Regions from separate parts of the Mycolicibacterium sp. YH-1 genome, predicted to be linked through region 2. Evidence: riboswitches for the same ligand, from Rfam matches in the RefSeq annotation. Region 2 holds a riboswitch; the other holds the start of a gene.
The links. A riboswitch is a leader RNA that binds a small molecule or an ion and turns the genes downstream of it on or off. The one in region 2 is predicted to bind glycine.
Positions count from the first base shown of each region.

Region 1: it holds a riboswitch for glycine, as region 2 does, so the genes downstream of both, gcvP (aminomethyl-transferring glycine dehydrogenase) here and gcvP (aminomethyl-transferring glycine dehydrogenase) in region 2, are expected to answer to the same signal.

Region 1 is NZ_CP092915.1:5,834,571-5,844,480, forward strand. Features, by position in the region: gene gcvT (glycine cleavage system aminomethyltransferase GcvT) at 1-326, opposite strand, end outside; gene gcvP (aminomethyl-transferring glycine dehydrogenase) at 323-3,130, opposite strand; glycine riboswitch at 3,390-3,480, opposite strand; gene lipA (lipoyl synthase) at 3,762-4,685, shown strand; gene L0M16_RS27525 (SDR family NAD(P)-dependent oxidoreductase) at 4,707-5,471, opposite strand; gene L0M16_RS27530 (LysR family transcriptional regulator) at 5,500-6,444, opposite strand; gene L0M16_RS27535 (DMT family transporter) at 6,546-7,451, shown strand; gene L0M16_RS27540 (phosphotriesterase family protein) at 7,498-8,487, opposite strand; gene L0M16_RS27545 (MFS transporter) at 8,488-9,795, opposite strand; gene L0M16_RS27550 (threonine aldolase family protein) at 9,795-9,910, opposite strand, start outside.
Region 2 is NZ_CP092915.1:3,284,081-3,293,990, forward strand. Features, by position in the region: gene secA2 (accessory Sec system translocase SecA2) at 1-27, shown strand, start outside; gene L0M16_RS15335 (CDP-alcohol phosphatidyltransferase family protein) at 39-689, shown strand; gene L0M16_RS15340 (DUF881 domain-containing protein) at 693-1,607, shown strand; gene L0M16_RS15345 (small basic family protein) at 1,621-1,953, shown strand; gene L0M16_RS15350 (DUF881 domain-containing protein) at 1,956-2,777, shown strand; gene gcvH (glycine cleavage system protein GcvH) at 2,811-3,206, shown strand; gene garA (glycogen accumulation regulator GarA) at 3,336-3,815, shown strand; gene ftsR (transcriptional regulator FtsR) at 3,815-4,567, shown strand; gene L0M16_RS15370 (bifunctional nuclease family protein) at 4,616-5,110, shown strand; gene L0M16_RS15375 (MerR family transcriptional regulator) at 5,332-5,955, shown strand; glycine riboswitch at 5,999-6,097, shown strand; gene gcvP (aminomethyl-transferring glycine dehydrogenase) at 6,259-9,129, shown strand; gene L0M16_RS15385 (substrate-binding domain-containing protein) at 9,216-9,910, opposite strand, start outside.

The sequences.
Region 1 (9,910 bases), 2.6 Mb from region 2:
TCGGCCAACCGGTAGACGACGAGATCGTCGATGACCCCGCCTGCGGTGTCGCACAGCAGGGAGTACTTCGCCTTGCCGACGACAACCTTGGACAGCTCACCGGCCAGGGCGTGGTCGAGCATGGCGTCGGCTTGGGCGCCCCGGATGTAGATCTCGCCCATGTGGGACAGATCGAACAAGCCTGCGGTGGATCGGACGGCGCGGTGCTCTGCGAGCTCGCTGACGTACTTCAACGGCATCTGCCAGCCGGCGAAGTCGGTGAAGTGGGCGTTCAACGCCTGGTGTTCGGCGAGCAACGGGGACGCTGGTGACGTGGTGGTGGTCATACGAGGGCTTCCTCGAGGTCGGGAGTCGGAGTCGAAACAGTCGTCATTTCAAAGGCTTCTGGTGCTGGGCAGGAGCAGACCAGGTTGCGGTCGCCGTGGACGCCGTCGATGCGCCGCACCGGCGACCAGTACTTCGCTGCCCGCAAGGTCGCGACGGGGAAGGCGGCGAGCCGGCGCGAGTACGGCAGATCCCAGTCGTCGGCCACGATCTGCTCAGCGGTGTGGGGCGCCTGGCGCAGGGGGCTGCGTTCCAGTGGCCACACGCCATCCCCGACGCTGTCGATCTCGCCGCGGATCGCGATCATGGCGTCGATGAACCGATCGAGTTCGCCGAGATCCTCGGACTCGGTGGGTTCGACCATCAGTGTCCCGTTCACCGGGAAGGAGAGCGTCGGAGCGTGGAACCCATAGTCGATCAGCCGCTTCGCGACGTCTTCGGCGGTGACGCCGGTCTGCTTGGTCAGACCGCGCAGATCCAGGATGCACTCGTGCGCAACCAGACCGGTGGGCCCCGTGTAGAGCACGGGGAAGTGCGGATCTAGCCGCGCGGCGACGTAGTTGGCGGCCAGCACTGCCATCTTCGTGGCGTCGGTCAAACCGTCCGCTCCCATCAGCGCGATGTAGGCCCACGTGATGGGCAGAATGGCCGCCGAGCCGTGGTTCGCCGCCGAGACTGGGCTCCCCGCGGCACCGTCGCCGAGTGGGTCACCCGGCAGGAAGGGGGCCAGGTGCGCGCGCACGGCGACCGGGCCGACGCCCGGTCCACCACCGCCGTGGGGTATGCAGAACGTCTTGTGCAGGTTCAGATGTGACACATCGCCGCCGAACCGTCCTGGCTTGGCCAGGCCCACCAGGGCGTTGAGGTTCGCCCCGTCGACATAGACCTGTCCGCCGGCCCGGTGGACGAGTTCACAGACGGTGCGGACGTCCTCCTCGTAGACTCCGTGCGTCGACGGGTAGGTCAGCATGATCGCCGCGACGCGGCCCTGGTGACTGGCAAGTTTGGCCTGCAGGTCGTCCGAGTCGATGTTGCCATTGGCGGCGGTGGCCACCACGGCGACCCGCATACCGGCCAAGACCGCCGAGGCGGCGTTGGTGCCATGCGCCGACTGCGGGATGAGGCAGACGTCCCTGTCGAATTCACCACGGCTGTCGTGGTAGGCCTTGATCGCCAGCAGCCCGGCGAGTTCGCCCTGCGACCCGGCATTGGGCTGCAACGACACGTTGTCGTATCCGGTGATCTCGGAAAGCCAGGTCTGCAGGTCGGCGATCAGCTTCTGATAGCCCAGCGTCTGATCCCGAGGTGCATGCGGGTGAATACCGGCGAAGCCCGGCCAGCTGATCGGCTCCATCTCGACGGCGGAGTTGAGTTTCATCGTGCACGACCCCAGCGGGATCATCGTCCGATCCAGCGCGAGGTCCTTGTCCGACAGTTTCCTCAGGAAGCGCATCATGGCGGTTTCGGAGCGGTGTGCGTGAAAAACGTTGTGCTGCAAGTACGCAGTGGTGCGAAGCGCGGCGCTAGGCAGCTGCCACTGGGCGGCGTGGGGTTCACCGGCACCGAACACGGCGACGACCTTGGCGACGACATCGTCGGTGGTGCACTCGTTGCAGGCGATCGCAACGTGGTTCGCATCGACGAGACGCAGGTTGATGCCCGCGAGTTCGGCACGTACGACGATGTCGCGTGCCTGACCCGGCACGCGGACCAGGACGGTGTCGAAGATTGCCTCGTGAACGACGTGGTGACCGGCGGCGTGCAGGCTCGTCGCGATGGTCCTGGCGTGAGCGTGCACGCGTTTGGCGATGGCGCGCAGACCTTCTGGGCCGTGGTAGACCGCGTACATCGCCGCCACGTTGGCCAGCAGCGCCTGCGCCGTGCAGATGTTGCTGGTCGCCTTGTCACGTCGGATGTGCTGTTCGCGAGTCTGCAGGGTGAGCCGGTAGGCCGGGGCTCCGTCGGCGTCGATCGAGACGCCCACCAGCCTTCCCGGCAGCATCCGCTCAAGACCGTCGCGCACCGCCATGTAACCGGCGTGCGGTCCGCCGAAGAACAGCGGCACACCGAAGCGCTGCGCTGAGCCCACCGCGATGTCGGCGCCCTGTTCGCCGGGCGGGACCAGCAGGGTCAACGACAGCAGGTCGGCCGCGACGGCGGCCAACGCGCCACGCTGGTGAGCTGCGGTGATCAGCGGCTCGAGGTCTCGGACGACACCGCTGGCACCAGGTGCCTGCAGCACGAGACCGAACAGGTCCCCATCGGGTAGGCCGTCGCCGAGGTCGGCGACGAGGACATCGATGCCGACAGCGGCGGCTCGGCCACGGACCACGGCCAACGTCTGGGGCAGGCAGTCGGCATCGACGACGACCCGGGCCACATCGGACTTCGCCTTGTTGGCACGACGCATGAGCAGGATCGCTTCCACCACGGCGGTGGCCTCGTCCAGCAGCGACGCTCCTGCCAGCGGTAGTGCCGTCAAATCCTCGATGACCTGCTGAAACGTAAGCAGTGCTTCGAGTCGGCCCTGGGAGATCTCCGGCTGGTACGGGGTGTAGGCGGTATACCAGGCCGGCGATTCCAGCATGTTGCGCCGCAGCACTGCCGGTGTGATGGTGTCGTGATAGCCCAGCCCGATCATCTGCACGCGGGTGTGGTTCTGGGCGGCCAGTGCGCGCAGATCCTCCAGGACCTGCTGTTCTGATCGCGCCGCCGGCAGGTGCATGACCTCGCGGTTTCGGATCTGCTGAGGTACAGCGGCGTCGATCAGCTCGTCGAGGGACGGGTATCCCAGTGTGTCGAGCATGTGGTGCGTGGCCGAAGCGCTCGGTCCGATGTGCCGGGATGGGAAATCGCCTGCTGAGGCGGTGATTTGCGCCGTGTGGCGAGAACTGGCTGACACGAGGTGGCTCCGGTTTCGACAGTGCCCGGACCGCACCGGACATCGCTAAAAGGACACCTCCCCGCTCTGTCCTGAAACCTGAGAGTCTGCGCGCGCCTTCTCGGCGGGCTCTACACCTTCGGTAAGTACCGGCTGTGAGACCGGTCCTGTTCTCCAGAGTTGCCTCTGCGCGGCGGTGCTGGGGCCTGAGAGATTCCCGGGGAGGAATTTGCTCCTACGGCGTCTCCCGAAGGAGATTCTCCCGCTGCGCATCAATGGCGTATTGAGTTGTGGTGGGTGACGCTACACACCACGCCATGGTTTGTCACTACCGAAGTTCGGACGGGTTCGACGCGGCGTCCGTCTTGCCAACGACGATGTTCGTTTGGCATCGTGCAGGGTGTCGTTTCCGTGACCGCACACGTGCGAACGCCTCTAGGACTATCTGGGAACCGCGTGGTCCCCCGTCCAGTTCATCTGTCTCGCTGAGACTTCCGATCCCAATGACCTACGTCCGCGCGACGTTCGCCATCACATTTGCCGTGCAAGGAGCACCATGTCGGTCAACAATGAAGGGCGTCGTCTTCTGCGCCTGGAGGTCCGCAACGCCCAGACTCCCCTCGAGCGCAAACCCCCGTGGATGAAGGTGTCGGTACGCACCGGCCCGCAGTACCAAGAGCTGTTGAGCCAGGTGAAGGAGCGCAAACTCAACACCGTGTGCCAAGAAGCGGGTTGTCCCAACATTTTCGAGTGCTGGGAGGATCGTGAGGCGACTTTCCTGATCGGCGGTGACCAGTGCACCCGGCGGTGCGACTTCTGCCAGATCGACACAGGCAAGCCGACGGCGTTGGACCGCGACGAGCCCAGACGCGTCGCCGAGTCGGTGGCCACCATGGGCTTGCGCTACGCGACCGTCACCGGTGTTGCGCGCGACGACCTGCCCGACGGCGGCTCTTGGCTGTACGCCGAGACAGTTCGACAGATTCACCGACGCTGCCCGGGCACCGGAGTGGAGGTACTGATCCCCGACTTCAACGCCGACACCACCCAGCTGAACGAGGTCTTCTCCTCCGCCCCAGAGGTTCTGGCGCACAACGTCGAGACTGTCCCTCGGATCTTCCGACGCGTACGACCCGGCTTCAGCTACAAGCGTTCGCTGCACGTGATCACCATGGCGCGCGAAGCGGGCCTGCTTACCAAGTCCAATCTCATTCTCGGGCTTGGCGAAACCACCGAGGAGGCCGTCGCAGCCTTGACCGACCTGCACGGGGCGGGATGCCAACTCGTCACTATCACGCAGTATCTTCGGCCTTCGGCGCGTCATCATCCCGTGCATCGCTGGGTCAAACCCGAGGAGTTCATCATGCTCGAATCGATCGCGCGTGAGATCGGACTCCTGGGCGTCATGTCTGGCCCGCTGGTCAGATCGTCCTATCGTGCGGGTCGCCTCCACGCGCAAGCGGTAGCCGCGACGCAATGAGGTCGCCCGGCGAAGGTGTGGTCAACGCGCTAGATAGCCGCCGTCGACAGCAAGGACTGCTCCGGTCGTGAAGGAGGCATCGTCTGACGCCAGATAGACGACCGCCCCCGATATTTCGGACACATCGGCGCGGCGCCCCATCGGGGTGCGCTCGATGACACTGCCCCGTGGGTTCGTGCGGTTCATATCCGTCTGCACGCCGCCAGGGCAGATCGCATTCACACGTACGCCGTCTGGCGCGAGTTCGATTGCGGCGACCTTGGTGATTCCGATAAGCGCTGCCTTGGTTGCGCAGTAGGCGACGTAGCCTGCTGCACCCACCAGCCCATAGGTGGAAGCGATGTTGATGATCGATCCGCCGTATGCGGCCTTCATCGCCGGGGCCACCTGTTGTATGCCGATCAGAGGGCCGGTGGTGTTGACCGCGAAGGCGGTGTTCCACTGGTCGAGCGGCTCCTCCAACAGAGCGTTGGTGTGCACGACGCCCGCATTGTTCACGAGAACATCGAGACGACTGGTGATTTCGACAGCGTGACCGACCGTCGTGGCCCAGTCTTGCTGTGACGTCACGTCCAAATGTCGGAACTCGCAGTTGAGCCCCTCCTGCTGCAGCCGACCCGCTGCCTCGGCACCGACGTCGTCGAGAACGTCGGCCATGATCACGTAGGCGCCCTCCCTCGCAAGTCGTTCCGCATGTGCGGCACCCATGCCTCTGGCGCCACCCGTGACAATTGCTGTCTTACCGAGTAAACGGCGTCCGTTCACCATCTGTGCTGACTGCTTCATGCACTTTCCCTCACTGGTTCTCGTCGTTTCACTCGTCTTCGGGACTGCGGATGACCCGTTCCCACACCTCGAACTGCGCCAATGTGGAGAACGCGTGAACCATTGCCTCCAACCCGACGCGGACAGATGGACGTCCGTCGTCTCGCCTCGTCAACGCGAGAATCTCCCGCTTGAGCGTCGGCAACACAGGAAGGACGGCAACGCGGTCAGGCACCCAGGCGCGGATGAGGCGAGGTATGAGAGCTGCCGCAAGATTGTTGGACACGAGTTCCAGCTGGGCCGAGAAGTCCGGCACCTCGAAGGGAATAGCCGGTTCCAGGCCGGCTTTTCGCAACGTCTGCTCCAACCAGGTATGGAACACTTCATTCCTCCGCCAGGTGACCCACGTCATGTCCGCCAGGTCGGCAAGCGTCACGCCATCGGCGGTGGCGTGCGGGTGACCCGCCGCGAGTGCCACTTCAACGACGTCGTCATGGAGGTGTTGGTGCACCACATCGTCTGGTAGATGCAGCGGCATTGTCACCAGACTCTCTGCAACCACCAGGTCGACCTCGTTTCTTCGCAAGGCGTGCAGCAATGCGTCGGTGGTACCTGAGCGGTACGAGAGATCGAGCGCCGGATGGTGTGAGCGCAGATGGCTGATGGCCTGTGGCAGCACGATTCGGCATGCGGATGGAAACGAGCCGAGCCGCAGTTCACCGATGGCGTCGTGTTCGAGGGATGCCAGGGCGTGCTCCGCCTCCGCCATCAACGACAGGATTGTGCGTCCTCGACGAACCAGGAGTCGGCCCGCGTGGGTCAGTTGAACGCCACGGCCGACGTGCTCGAGTAGCGGTACACCCAGTTCGTTCTCGAGTTTGGCTAGTTGTTGGGATACACCAGACGCGGTGATATGAAGCCGGACGGCGGCCGCCGAGATCGAACCATGATCAGATACGGCGCACAGCGTCCGCAGCCGGTCAGTGTTCAACACGTAAGTAGTCGTGCATGATTCACCTCTGAGATGGTTGATTGTGCGGGTGCCTCGGTCCCCGCAGAATTGGCAGAATGGCAGTAAGACCCTCCGCGATCTCATTGAACGGCGAGCCGCGCGCACGAGGTGGAATCGATCCGCGGACCGCGGTCATCATCGGCTCGCTATTCATTTCGATGACAGGCGTCTTCATTGACATGTCCGGTGTGTCACCGTCCACGTCCACAGCCTTTCGCTGCCTTCTGGCATTGCCGTTCATCGCACTTCTTGCCCTATACGAGATCCGTAGACAGGGTTGGATTCCCTGGCGCACAGCCGGTTTCCATTTCCTGGCCGGCGCGGCGTTGGGTATCGACTTCGCCTTGTGGACTCAGTCGATGCACCTCATCGGCACCGGGATGGCTACCGTCATCACCAACGTGCAGGTCGTCCTGGTCCCCGCGATAAGCTGGGTGCTGTTCCGCACCCGCATTCCGCGGCGGTTTGTGCTCGTCACACCGTTTCTGATGGCAGGCGTGGGCCTGGCCAGCGGCGCTTTCCGGGCGCAGGCACCTGGTGGCGTTCCCCTGTTGGGCGCCAGTCTCGCCTTGGCGGCCGGAATGGGTTTCGCCACATACATTTTGATCGCAGGCCGCGCCGGCCCCGCTGGCCGACCCGCCACAAAGCTCTTTGTCATCACTGTCGCGGCTGGATTGACGGGGGCGCTCGCGGGGCTTCCGTTCGGAGGATTCGAGTGGACGCCCGGCTGGCCTGCGATGGGCTGGCTGCTGGCGCTTGCTGTATGCAGCCAGGTGTGCGGTTGGATGTTGGTGGGATCTGGCCTAGCACGGCTACCCCCTTTCGTCGGTGCATCACTTCTCATGCTGCAACCTGCTCTTTTCGTTGCGACAGGCATGCTGATCCTGGGCGAACGCCCCTCGGCGAGTCAGCTTTTAGGCTGCACCCTCTTGATTGGCGCGGTGTGGGCCGTCTCGGTGTACCGCGCCAGAGACCACGACGTCGACTGACCCATGCCTGGGCTCGCCGAGCCCACTGCCGGACGGCGGGTGTGGTTCACCCGCAGAGCGCGCGCGCAGGGTTGTGGACCAGCAGCTGTTCGACTTCGGAGTCGTTGAGTCCCGCTTCGATGAGGGCATCTCGGAACACTGTCGGCACGAACGTGAACCCGCAGCCGCCGTATGCACTCAGGTCGTCCAGCGTGCACACATCGTGGCTGAGAAGAATTCGTGACAGATAACCTGCTCTGCACAGGTCGACAACCCAGTCAACTCTTCGTCGAAGCTGATCACCGAGCACGCTTCGAATTCCGTCGAACTGGACCCACGCTCCCGACTTGGCAATATCGATGTGATACTCGGGGATCGGCACCGAGTCGCAGTGCCCAATGATCACGTGAGTCGGGTCCACTCCTTCCGATTTCAGGATGTTGAGCTGCTCGATCCCCACCGGCCATCTCGCGGCATGGGTCGTGATAACGCTGCCCGTCCTCAGATTGGCTCGAGCAGCCGCTCGGAACGAACGCTCCTCGGCAGCCGAGATGAACCACTTGTCGCTGCCGATTTCGCCGATGATTCCGGCTCGGACGGTCGTTCCGGGGAAGCCCTCCTCGAGATCACGCACGAGCAAGCTCGCTATCTGGTCCACCGAGTGCTCGTCGAACCACTGCTTGTCCAGATAGGGGTCTCGATAGTGACCCGTGCCGACGACGATGTGCACCCCGGAGTCGCGCGAAAGTGACTGCAGGTCAAGGATGTGAGCCACTCCGCGGGTATGTGAACCCTCAGCATCATTCGCGCCCGCGCGGTAGACCAGCGCCGGATCCGCTGCGGCGCCTTTGGCCAACTCACCCGATGTCAGCTCGACGATTGTCCGACCGCCTGCCTTTCTGTACTCCTCAAGTTCCGCCAGGAGCACGTCACGGTCGTGGACGAGACCGATGCGGCGTTGCTCTCGCATTTGGTTGATCATGAGGTGCTCGTGCATCAGGGTCAGGCCGAGTTCAGCACTGTCTATCTCACCGTCAATTGTTGTCACAGCGGACATTTAGACCTCCTCTTCCGCTCGTCGGTCATGTCCCGGGGCAGTCTCTCGCAGGGTCAGTACCGCGACGAGCGTGACGATCGCTGCGGCGATGCAGAAGAAGGCGGGAGCCACGGAGGCACCGGTCACCTCCCTGAGGTAGGCGACGACAAAACCCGCCGTTCCGCCGAATATGGCGACCGCAAGGCCGTACGCAATTGAGATGAGGCTGTATCGCGTTTCCACGGGCATCATCTCGGTGATCGCCGTGGTGAAGGGGCCCGCGTACATGCCGATCGATACCGCCATCAGCACCAGCCCCAGGAATGCAAGACCAGCCTGACCGCTGGTGACCAACCAGAAGGCCGGAAGCACCACAACCGCCATCGCCACGCTTCCGGCCAGCAGTACCGGGCGCCGCCCCACTCGATCGGACAGCGCTCCGAACGCGCCGATGAGCGCGATCTGAACGACCAGTGAAGCGCTGTACATCACGCTGACCGTCGTGGCGGGCAGATCGCCGAAGGTGACGATGAAACCCTGCATGTTGACGTAGGCATAGTTGGCGATCGTGAAGCCGACCACCAGCCCAGCGCCCTGCAGCACCCGCAGCTTGTGCGTCTTTGCGACAACCGCCAAGGGGTTGGATTCCCGCACGACCTTCTCGCTGGTGAACGCCGGAGTGTCGGCGAGCCGCATGCGCATCCAGAACCCCAGCATCGCGACGAAAACGCCTGTGACAAACGGAATCCGCCAGCCGAAGTCAGACATCTGCTCTTCAGAGAGGGTATGGAACAACACCGCGACCAGGGCAGCACCCATGAGGTTGCCGAAGATCAGCGCCATGTAGTGGATGCTTCCGTAGAGACCCCGCCTCCTCCTCGGCGCGTACTCGACGATGAACGCAGCGCCACCAGCGAACTCGCCGCCGGCCGAGAATCCCTGCCCGATACGGGCCAGTACCAGGATGATGGGCCCCAGGATTCCGGCGGCCTCACGACTGGGCGCCACTGCGAGCAACAACGTCGACAGCCCCATGATGATGATCGTCAGCGCCAATGCCCTGTGGCGTCCGTACACATCGCCGATGTGGCCGAAGAACAGCGCTCCCAGCGGACGGAACAGGAACCCCACGCCGAACACGGCTACCGCGGCCAGGAACGAGTGCGTCGGATTGTCGCTGTCGAAGAACTGTGCGCCGATGACGGTCGCCAGCGCGGCGTACACGCTGAAGTCGAACCATTCCAGAGCAGTGCCGATCGCGCTGGCCGAAATCGCTCGACGCCTGCTCTGTGTGGTGGTCAGTGCATCGTCCGCGAGAGATGCGGCCATCAGAGGACCGTACCCGCTTCCGACCGACCGGTTCTCTCCAGCGCGACGGCCGCAGCGTCGATAGCACGCTTGATATCCGCCGCGGAGACGTCGAGGTGGGTAACCGCCCGCACTC
Region 2 (9,910 bases):
CTGAGCCTGCCTGGGGTGTTCCGCTAGGTTAGGCCCTCATGGAGGCGCCCCACGGCAGTAGCGAGGCGACCGGGGCCGGCGGTGACGCGGTCCGGCCAGACGCCGCCACCGACCGCGTGCTGACCATCCCCAACGCACTCAGCGTGCTGCGGCTGATCCTGGTCCCCGTCTTCCTCTACCTGCTGCTGGTCGCCGATGCCAACGCGCTAGCGGTCGCGGTGCTGATGTTCAGCGGCTTCTCCGACTGGGCCGACGGCAAGATCGCGCGGCTGGTGCCCAACCAGTCCTCACGCCTCGGCGCGCTGCTCGACCCGGCCGTCGACCGGACCTACATGGTGGCCGTTCCTGTGGCCTTCGCCATCGACAACATCGTGCCGTGGTGGTTCGTGCTGGTGCTGCTCGGGCGTGACGTCGTGCTGGCCGCCACCCTGCCGGTACTGCGCAGCCGCGGTCTGACGGCGCTGCCGGTGACCTATATCGGCAAGGCCGCGACGTTCGCGCTGATGTCGGGATTCCCGCTGATCCTGCTTGGTCAGTGGGACGCGTTGTGGAGCCGGGTCATCCTGGCCTGCGGGTGGGCGTTCGTGATCTGGGGCGCGGTGATGTACCTGTGGTCGGCCGTGCTGTATCTGCTCCAGGTCGGGATGGTGCTGCGCACCCTGCCGCGGGTGCCCGCAGGGAAAGCCTGACCGGTGTCCGCAGACGACCGCGCACTCGGCGGCTACAGCCGCGAGGCGGGCCGCAATGCTCATGACGCCGACGCGCCCAAGCTGATCCCGGTTCCGTCGCTGTTGAGGTCGCTGCTGACCGATCACCTCGATCCGGGGTACGCGGCCGCCGCCGAGCGGCGTGCGGCCCGCGGCGAGACCGGCCGCGGGCGGTTCGACTGGGGTTGGCAGCTGGCGGCGGGCCTTGCCGTGACCATCGTGTTCGCCACGGCGGCCGCGCAGGCGCAGTCCGTGGCTCCTGCGACCCGCGAGACACAGCACGTCCTCGTCGACAGTGTCCGGGCCGCGGAGACCACGACGGGCGCGGCCACCGAGCGCCGCGACAAACTCTCGGCAGAGGTCGAGATGGAGCGGCGCAGCCGTCTCGAGGGTGACGAGGAGGGCCGCGGTCTACTCGAGCGGCTCGACACCGCGGATTTCGCCGCCGCGGCCACCGAGGTACACGGGCCGGGGTTGCGCGTGACAGCCACCGAGCCCGGCGCCGCCCGCGACCTGTCCGACGTGTCCAAACAACGGATCCAGGGCAGTCCGCAGGTGGTGCTCGACCGCGACCTGCAGTTGGTGGTGAACTCGTTGTGGGTCAGCGGCGCCGAGGCCATCGCCGTGGGGGGTGTGCGGATCGGTCCCAACGTGACGATCCGGCAGGCGGGAGGGGGGATCCTGGTGGACAACCAGCCGATCGGCAGCCCGTACGCCGTCGTGGCCATAGGACCGCCGCGCGCCATGGCAGATGTGTTCGACCGCAGCCCCGGACTGCACCGGTTGCGGCTGCTTGAGGCCTCCTACGGCGTGGGGGTCGAGGTCAGCGCCGCCGACGACCTCGCCGTCGCCGCCGGATCGGTCCGCGACCTGACATTCGCTAAGCCGCTTGGCCCCTGATGATCGGAAGTACATGATCGGAATCGTCGCGCTCATCGCCGGAATCGTGCTCGGGTTGGTGTTTCACCCCGATGTCCCCGATTTCATCCAGCCCTATCTGCCGATCGCGGTCGTCGCCGCGCTCGACGCGGTGTTCGGCGGCCTGCGGGCGTATCTCGAGCGGATCTTCGACTCGAAGGTCTTCGTCGTGTCCTTCGTGTTCAACGTCCTGGTCGCCTCGATCATCGTCTACGTCGGTGATCAGCTCGGGGTGGGCACACAACTGTCCACCGCGATCATCGTCGTCCTGGGCATCCGCATCTTCGGTAACGCCGCCGCGTTGCGGCGCAGGCTGTTCGGAGCGTGACGATGAACGAGCATGACCCGGAAAAGCATCACGGCAGACACGAGCTTCCGCCCGACGAGCCCATCCGGTCCATCGGTGAACTGCAGCCCAGCGGTGTGGCCGGAATCCTGCGCCGCGGCCGGGCACAGCTCGGATTCGGCACGTTGGCCATCCTGCTGTGTCTGGTACTCGGTATCGCGATCGTCACGCAGGTCCGCCAGACCGAGTCGGGGGACTCCCTGGACACCGCCCGACCGGCCGACCTCCTGGTGCTGCTCGACTCGCTGCAGCAACGCGAGGCCGCGCTCAACACAGAGGTCACCGACCTTCAGCGCACGCTCGCCGCGCTGCAGGCCTCCGGCAGCAACGATCAGGCCGCCATCGAGAATGCCCGGGCCCGCCTGGCCGCGCTGTCCATCCTGATCGGCACGGTGGCCGCGACGGGGCCCGGTGTGACTCTGACCATCGGCGACACCGCCCCCGGCGTGTCGCCCGAGACGATGCTCGACGTGATCAACGAACTGCGTGCCGCAGGGGCTGAGGCGATGGAGATCCGCGATGCGAGCAGTGAATCCGGGGGCCCCACGATCCGGGTGGGAGTGGATACTTGGGTGGTGGGCACCGCGGGCAGCCTGATCATCGACGGTGTCACCATGAGCCCGCCGTATTCGATTCTGGCGATTGGTGATCCGGCGACTCTTGCTGCCGCGATGAACATTCCCGGCGGGGCGATGGACAGTGTCGAACGTGTCGGCGGCACAATGACCGTGCAACAGGCCGACACGGTGAACGTGACCGCCTTGCGGCAACCGAAACCTCGCCAATACGCTCAGCCGGGCAAGTGACAGCCGTAGCACCACGCAGAACCTAGGAGCGCCGTGAGCGAGACCCCGTCCGACCTGTTCTACACCCCCGAGCACGAGTGGGTGCGGCGCACCGGCGACGACACCGTGCGGGTCGGTATCACCGACTACGCACAAGCGGCGCTGGGCGATGTGGTGTTCGTCGATCTCCCGTCGGCGGACGCCGACGTCACCGCGGGCGCCGAGTTCGGCAACGTGGAGTCCACGAAGTCCCAATCCGAGCTGTACTCGCCGCTGACCGCGAAAGTGATTGCGGTGAACGAAGATCTGGCCGACTCGCCCGAACTGGTCAACTCCGACCCATATGGCGCCGGTTGGCTGATCGACCTGCAGGTCGACGCCGCCGCGCTTGCGGAGGGTCTGGCCGGGCTTCTCGACGCGGACGGGTATCGTGCCACTCTCGACGAATGAACGATTCCGGCGGTGGTGGACACATCGGACAACCCCGCGCGGTACGGTCGTGGTGACCCCACAACGGTCGGCCGCGCAGCGCCGAGCTTTGTGCCAGACATCGCCACAGCAGCCAGTTAGGAGCAGCGGGTGACGGAAAACGACACCAGTTCGGGAGCCGACCAGTCCTCGGATGAAGTCACGGTCGAGACCACATCGGTCTTTCGTGCCGACTTCCTCAACGAGTTGGACGCGCCGGCCTCGGCGGGCTCCGAGAGTTCCGTTTCGGGGGTCGAGGGACTTCCGACGGGTTCGGCATTGCTGGTCGTCAAGCGTGGCCCCAACGCCGGCTCCCGGTTCCTGCTCGATCAGGCCACCACATCGGCCGGACGGCATCCCGACAGCGACATCTTCCTCGACGACGTCACGGTTAGCCGGCGGCACGCTGAGTTCCGCCTGGAGTCCGGCGAGTTCCAGGTCGTCGACGTCGGCAGCCTCAACGGCACCTACGTCAACCGTGAGCCGGTGGACTCCGCGGTGCTCGCCAACGGCGACGAGGTTCAGATCGGGAAGTTCCGTCTGGTGTTCCTGACGGGCCCCAAGACCGACGACGGCAGCCCGGGCAGCTAGTGACCGCCCCCGACACCCCTGCGCTCGCCGGGATGTCGATCGGGGCGGTCCTCGACCTGCTGCGACCCGACTTCCCGGATGTGACCATCTCCAAGATCCGGTTCTTGGAGGCCGAAGGGCTGGTCACGCCGGAACGCACACCTTCGGGGTATCGGCGCTTCACCGCTTATGACTGTGCGAGGCTGCGGTTCATCCTGACCGCGCAGCGCGACCACTATCTGCCGTTGAAGGTCATCAAGGCTGCGCTCGACGATCAGCCCGATGGCGAGATCCCGGCGATCGGTTCGGCCTACGCGGCGCCGCGCCTGGTGCCGGTATCCGACGATCCCACTGATCCCGACGCGTCCGACGCTGCCGCAGGTAGATCGGTAGCGCGGCAGCAGGTCCGGTTGAGCCGCGAGGATGTTCTGGCCAAGTCGGGAGTCGACGAAGAGCTGCTCTCAACCCTGGTCAGGGCGGGCGTCGTCAAGCCGGGGACGGCCGGGTTCTTCGACGAGTACACGGTCATCACCCTGCAGTGCGCACGGGCGCTGGCCGACTACGGCATCGAACCGCGCCACCTGCGCGCGTTCAGGTCTGCCGCGGACCGCCAGTCCGACCTGATCGCTCAGATCGCGGGACCCGTGGACAAGACCCGAAAAGCCGGCGCCCGCGATCGGGCGGACGACCTGGCCCGTGAGGTGGCGGCGCTGGCGATCACATTGCACACGTCGTTGATCAAGTCCGCGGTGCGCGACGTTCTGGATCGCTGAGGACTAGACTCGGCTCGACGGATTTGACGGTGCGGAGGGCGTACACAGATGGGTGAGGTTCGTGTGGTCGGCATACGCATCGAGCAGCCGCAGAACCAGCCGGTCTTGCTGCTGCGCGAGTCCAATGGCGATCGTTATCTGCCCATCTGGATAGGGCAGACGGAGGCCACTGCGATCGCGCTGGAGCAGCAGGGCGTTGAGCCGGCGCGCCCGCTGACTCACGACTTGATCCGAGATCTGATTGCCGCCCTTGGCCATTCACTCAAGGAAGTCCGGATCGTCGCGTTACAGGAGGGCACCTTCTACGCCGACCTGATCTTCGACCGGGACATCACGGTGTCGGCCAGGCCGTCGGACTCGGTGGCGATCGCCTTGCGCGTCGGTGTGCCGATCTATGTCGAGGAGGCAGTGCTCGCCGAGGCGGGTCTGTTGATCCCGGACGAGGGCGACGAGGAGGGCACCGGCGCGGTGCGCGAGGACGAGGTCGAGAAGTTCAAGGAGTTCCTCGACAGCGTGTCGCCCGATGACTTCAAGGCGACTTGAGCGCAGGTAGCCGGTTGGTCACGGATCCGTCTCACGAATGTCGACACGCCGCGAGGTTTGCGGTAACCGCGATCTGGACAGCCATAATTTGATCTAACTTCAGGCGGTCACGGGCCTTGCCGGGAGCGTATGCTCGACAAGTTCGAGCTTGGAGCAAACGCGCTGACCGTGGTCTCGACTGTGACGCACGAAGCGAGTTCGATTCGGCGAGAGGATGGACAGTGGGCGACACGCCACGTCAGGAGCAGTTAGATCTGTCGTCGGGGGGTACGTCCGTCCAGCCTGGACCGACCGTAGCCGCCGAGCCAGTTCAGGGTCGACTGTTTCCCGATGACTCGGTACCCGACGAACTCGTCGGTTACAGGGGTCCGAGCGCCTGCCAGATCGCGGGGATCACGTACCGCCAGCTCGACTACTGGGCGCGTACATCACTGGTCGTGCCGTCGATCCGCAGTGCGGCCGGCTCGGGTAGTCAGCGGTTGTACTCGTTCAAGGACATCCTGGTCCTCAAGATCGTCAAAAGACTGCTGGACACCGGCATCTCACTGCACAACATCCGGGTGGCGGTCGATCACCTGCGCCAGCGCGGTGTGCAGGATCTGGCCAACATCACGCTGTTCTCCGACGGCACCACCGTCTATGAGTGCACGTCCGCCGAAGAGGTCGTCGACCTCCTCCAGGGCGGCCAGGGTGTGTTCGGCATCGCGGTGTCGGGCGCCATGCGCGAGCTGACCGGTGCGATCGCCGATTTCCCAGGTGAGCGCGCTGACGGCGGCGAGTCGATCGCCGCACCCGAGGATGAACTGGCATCGCGTCGCAAGAGTCGCGACCGCAAGATCGGCTGACGTCTCACCAACCCTGCCGCTGCCGGTAGAATCAGCAGCGCATCGCCCTCGCGCGGGAGAGCTTCGTGACTGCCAGTCACGGACGCCGAAGGAGCAACACCTCTCCGTCAACCTCTCAGGCACCCAGGACCGCGCCGGGCCCCGATGCCTCTGGAAAGTGGCAGGTGATCCTGCCCGCCCATGGGGAAAGGCCATCTCCGCGCATCGCCCCGGGGTAGCCGAATCTCTCAGGCGCCCGGTACGGGTCGACGACAGAGGGGGAGGACCGCAACGAATCGTGCGTTCTGAACCCGAGAGGTCCACGTGTCCGGTAGTCATCCCCATTTCTCGGCCGATCATCACCAGCCCCGCTTCGCCGACCGTCATATCGGACCGGATTCGGATGCCGTGGCGACGATGCTCCAGGTCATCGGCGTCGATTCGCTTGCCAGCCTCGCCGAGAAGGCCCTGCCCGCGGGGATTCTCGACGCGCTGACCGCGGACGGTCTGGCCCCCGGTCTCGATCAGCTGCCACCGCCGGCCACCGAGGAGCACGCCCTGGCCGATCTGCGCGCCATGGCCGATGCCAACACCGTCGCGGTGTCGATGATCGGACAGGGTTACTTCGACACCCTCACCCCACCGGTGCTGCGCCGCAACATCCTCGAGAACCCGGCCTGGTACACCGCGTACACCCCGTACCAGCCGGAGATCAGCCAAGGCCGACTGGAGGCGCTGCTCAACTTCCAGACCATGGTCGAGGATCTGACGGGGCTCGAAGTGGCCAACGCGTCGATGCTCGACGAGGGCACCGCCGCCGCCGAGGCGATGACGTTGATGCACCGCGCGGTGAAGGGTTCCGCCAACCGTCTCGCCGTCGATGCGGACCTCTACCGCCAGACCGCGGCAATCCTGGCGACTCGGGCCGAGCCACTCGGCATTGAGATCGTTACCGCCGACCTGCGCAACGGACTGCCCGAGGGCGACTTCTTCGGTGTCATCGTGTCGCTTCCCGGTGCGAGCGGCATTGTCAACGACTGGAGCGACCTGATCGCGTCCGCTCACGACCGCGGCGCGCTGGTGGCCGTGGGCGCCGACCTGCTCGCGCTGACCCTCATCACGCCGCCCGGAGACATCGGCGCGGACGTGGCCTTCGGCACTACTCAACGCTTCGGTGTGCCAATGGGTTTCGGTGGACCCCACGCCGGATACCTCGCCGTGCACACCAAGCACGCCCGCCAGCTGCCCGGCCGCCTGGTCGGTGTGTCGGTCGACGCCGACGGATCCCCGGCGTACCGCCTCGCGCTGCAGACCCGCGAGCAGCACATTCGTCGCGACAAGGCGACCAGCAATATCTGTACCGCACAGGTACTTCTCGCGGTGACGGCGGCGATGTACGCCAGTTACCACGGCGCCGACGGCCTCACCTCGATCGCGCACAAGGTTCACGGTCATGCGCTCGCGGTGGCCGCGGGCCTGTTGTCCGCAGGGGTGACCGTGGTGCACGACACATTCTTCGACACCGTGCTGGCCCACGTGCCCGGGCGGGCCGAGGAGATCCGTGCGCAGGCCAAGGACCGTGGCATCAACGTGTGGCTGGTGGACGCCGACCACATCTCGGTGTCGTGTGACGAGGCGACGTCCGCCGAGCATGTCGAGCAGGTTCTGGAGGCGTTCGGCGGCACCCGCGGTGGGCACCACTGGGAGGGTCCCGAGATCCACACCCGCACATCGACCTTCTTGGCGCACCCGGCGTTCACGCGGTACCGCACCGAGACCGAGATGATGCGTTACCTGCGCGCGCTGTCGGATAAGGACATCGCGCTGGACCGCAGCATGATCCCGCTAGGCTCGTGCACGATGAAGCTCAATGCGGCCGCCGAGATGGAGCCGATCACCTGGCCGGAGTTCGCGCGCCAGCATCCGTTCGCGCCCGCGTCCGACACACCGGGCCTACGCACGCTGATCGCGAACCTGGAGACCTGGCTGACCCAGCTCACCGGGTACGACGCGGTGTCACTGCAACCCAACGCCGGTTCGCAGGGGGAGTACGCGGGACTTCTGGCGATTCGCGCCTATCACCAGAGCCGCGGCGATCACCGTCGCGACATCTGCCTGATCCCGTCCAGCGCGCATGGCACGAATGCGGCGTCGGCGGCCCTGGCCGGAATGCGTGTCGTGGTCATCGCGTGCCGCGACAATGGTGACGTCGACCTCGACGATCTGCGGGTCAAGATCGCCGAGCACGCCGATACGGTTGCGGCACTGATGATTACCTACCCGTCGACGCACGGCGTGTACGAGCACGACGTCTCCGAGATCTGCGCCGCGGTGCACGACGTCGGCGGCCAGGTGTACGTCGACGGCGCCAACCTCAACGCGCTGGTTGGCCTGGCACGGCCCGGTAAGTTCGGCGGCGATGTCAGCCACCTGAACCTGCACAAGACGTTCTGCATCCCGCACGGTGGCGGCGGTCCCGGTGTCGGGCCCGTCGCGGTCCGCTCGCACCTGATCCCGTACCTGCCGGGCCATCCGCTCGCCGACGAGCTCACCGACACCTACACGGTGTCGGCCGCCCCGTACGGGTCGGCGTCGATCCTGCCGATCACGTGGGCCTACATCAGGATGATGGGTGCACCGGGGCTGCGTGCGGCGACGCTGACCGCGATTGCATCGGCGAACTACGTCGCCCGGCGCCTTGACGAGTACTACCCCGTGCTCTACACCGGCGAGAACGGCATGGTCGCCCACGAGTGCATCCTGGACCTGCGCCAGATCACCAAGAGCACCGGCGTCACCGTCGATGATGTGGCCAAGCGGCTGGCGGACTACGGTTTTCACGCCCCGACCATGAGCTTCCCGGTGGCGGGCACGTTGATGGTGGAACCGACCGAGAGCGAGAGCCTCGCCGAGGTGAACGCCTTCTGCGACGCGATGATCGCCATCCGGGCCGAGATCGATCAGGTCGGATCGGGTGCCTGGCCGGTCGATGACAATCCGCTGCGCGGCGCGCCGCACACCGCCGAGAGCCTGTTGGTCGAGAACTGGGACCATCCCTACACCAGGGAGCAGGCCGCGTATCCGCTGGGCAAGGGATTCCGGCCCAAGGTCTGGCCGCCGGTGCGCCGCATCGACAGCGCGTACGGCGATCGGAATCTGGTGTGCTCTTGTCCGCCGGTCGAGGCGTTCGCCTGACCTAGTCCGCGAACGTCGGTTACCGTCACGCCCCAATGGAGAGGGCGGGGCGGTAACCGACGTTCAGCGGCGAACGTGACGTGGGGTCAGGGCAGCACGCTGGACAGCGCTGCGGTCAGTTCCGGTCCCACGGCGCTGTTCAGGTTCTGGTAGGTGCCGCCACTGATCTGGGACACCGCTTCCCAGGTCGCCCGGTCCGGGTCGGTGCCGAAGTCAATGACGTTGACGGCGACCGGCTTGCCCGGCTGGAAGGTCTGGCGGATGAACTCCTGCAGCCCGGCACCATCAAGCGACTGGTCGGTGTGGGGGCCGGTGGTGATGACCAGGACCGAGTTCGCCTGGCCGTCACGATAATTCGCCACGGCCTCGTTGTAGATCAACCGCAGCGTGGTGAAGGACACCGCGCCACCGCCGGACGCGACCTGATCTCTCAGGTTGCTGGACAACACCTCCGAGCGGGGCTGCCCACCGACCGGATCGCCCAGCGGACCGAACGGCACCTCGGGGCGTCCGGCGACGCCGTCGAATGTCCACAGCCCGACGTCCGCGGTCGGTGACAGTGTCTTGATTCGTTCGTCGAGTGCCGCGGTCACGTTGGCGACCCGACTACGGCCACCCTCATCGGCGTCCATCGACTGCTCCAGCATGATGGTGACGGCCGGATTCGCCGCGGGTGCGCTGACGGTCTCGGCGAGCGTGGCACGCAACGCGTTGTCGCCCACCGACACCGGGTCCGCGAGCGGTCCGAAGTCGGTGACATCACTGTCAGGGGTTTCGCCGC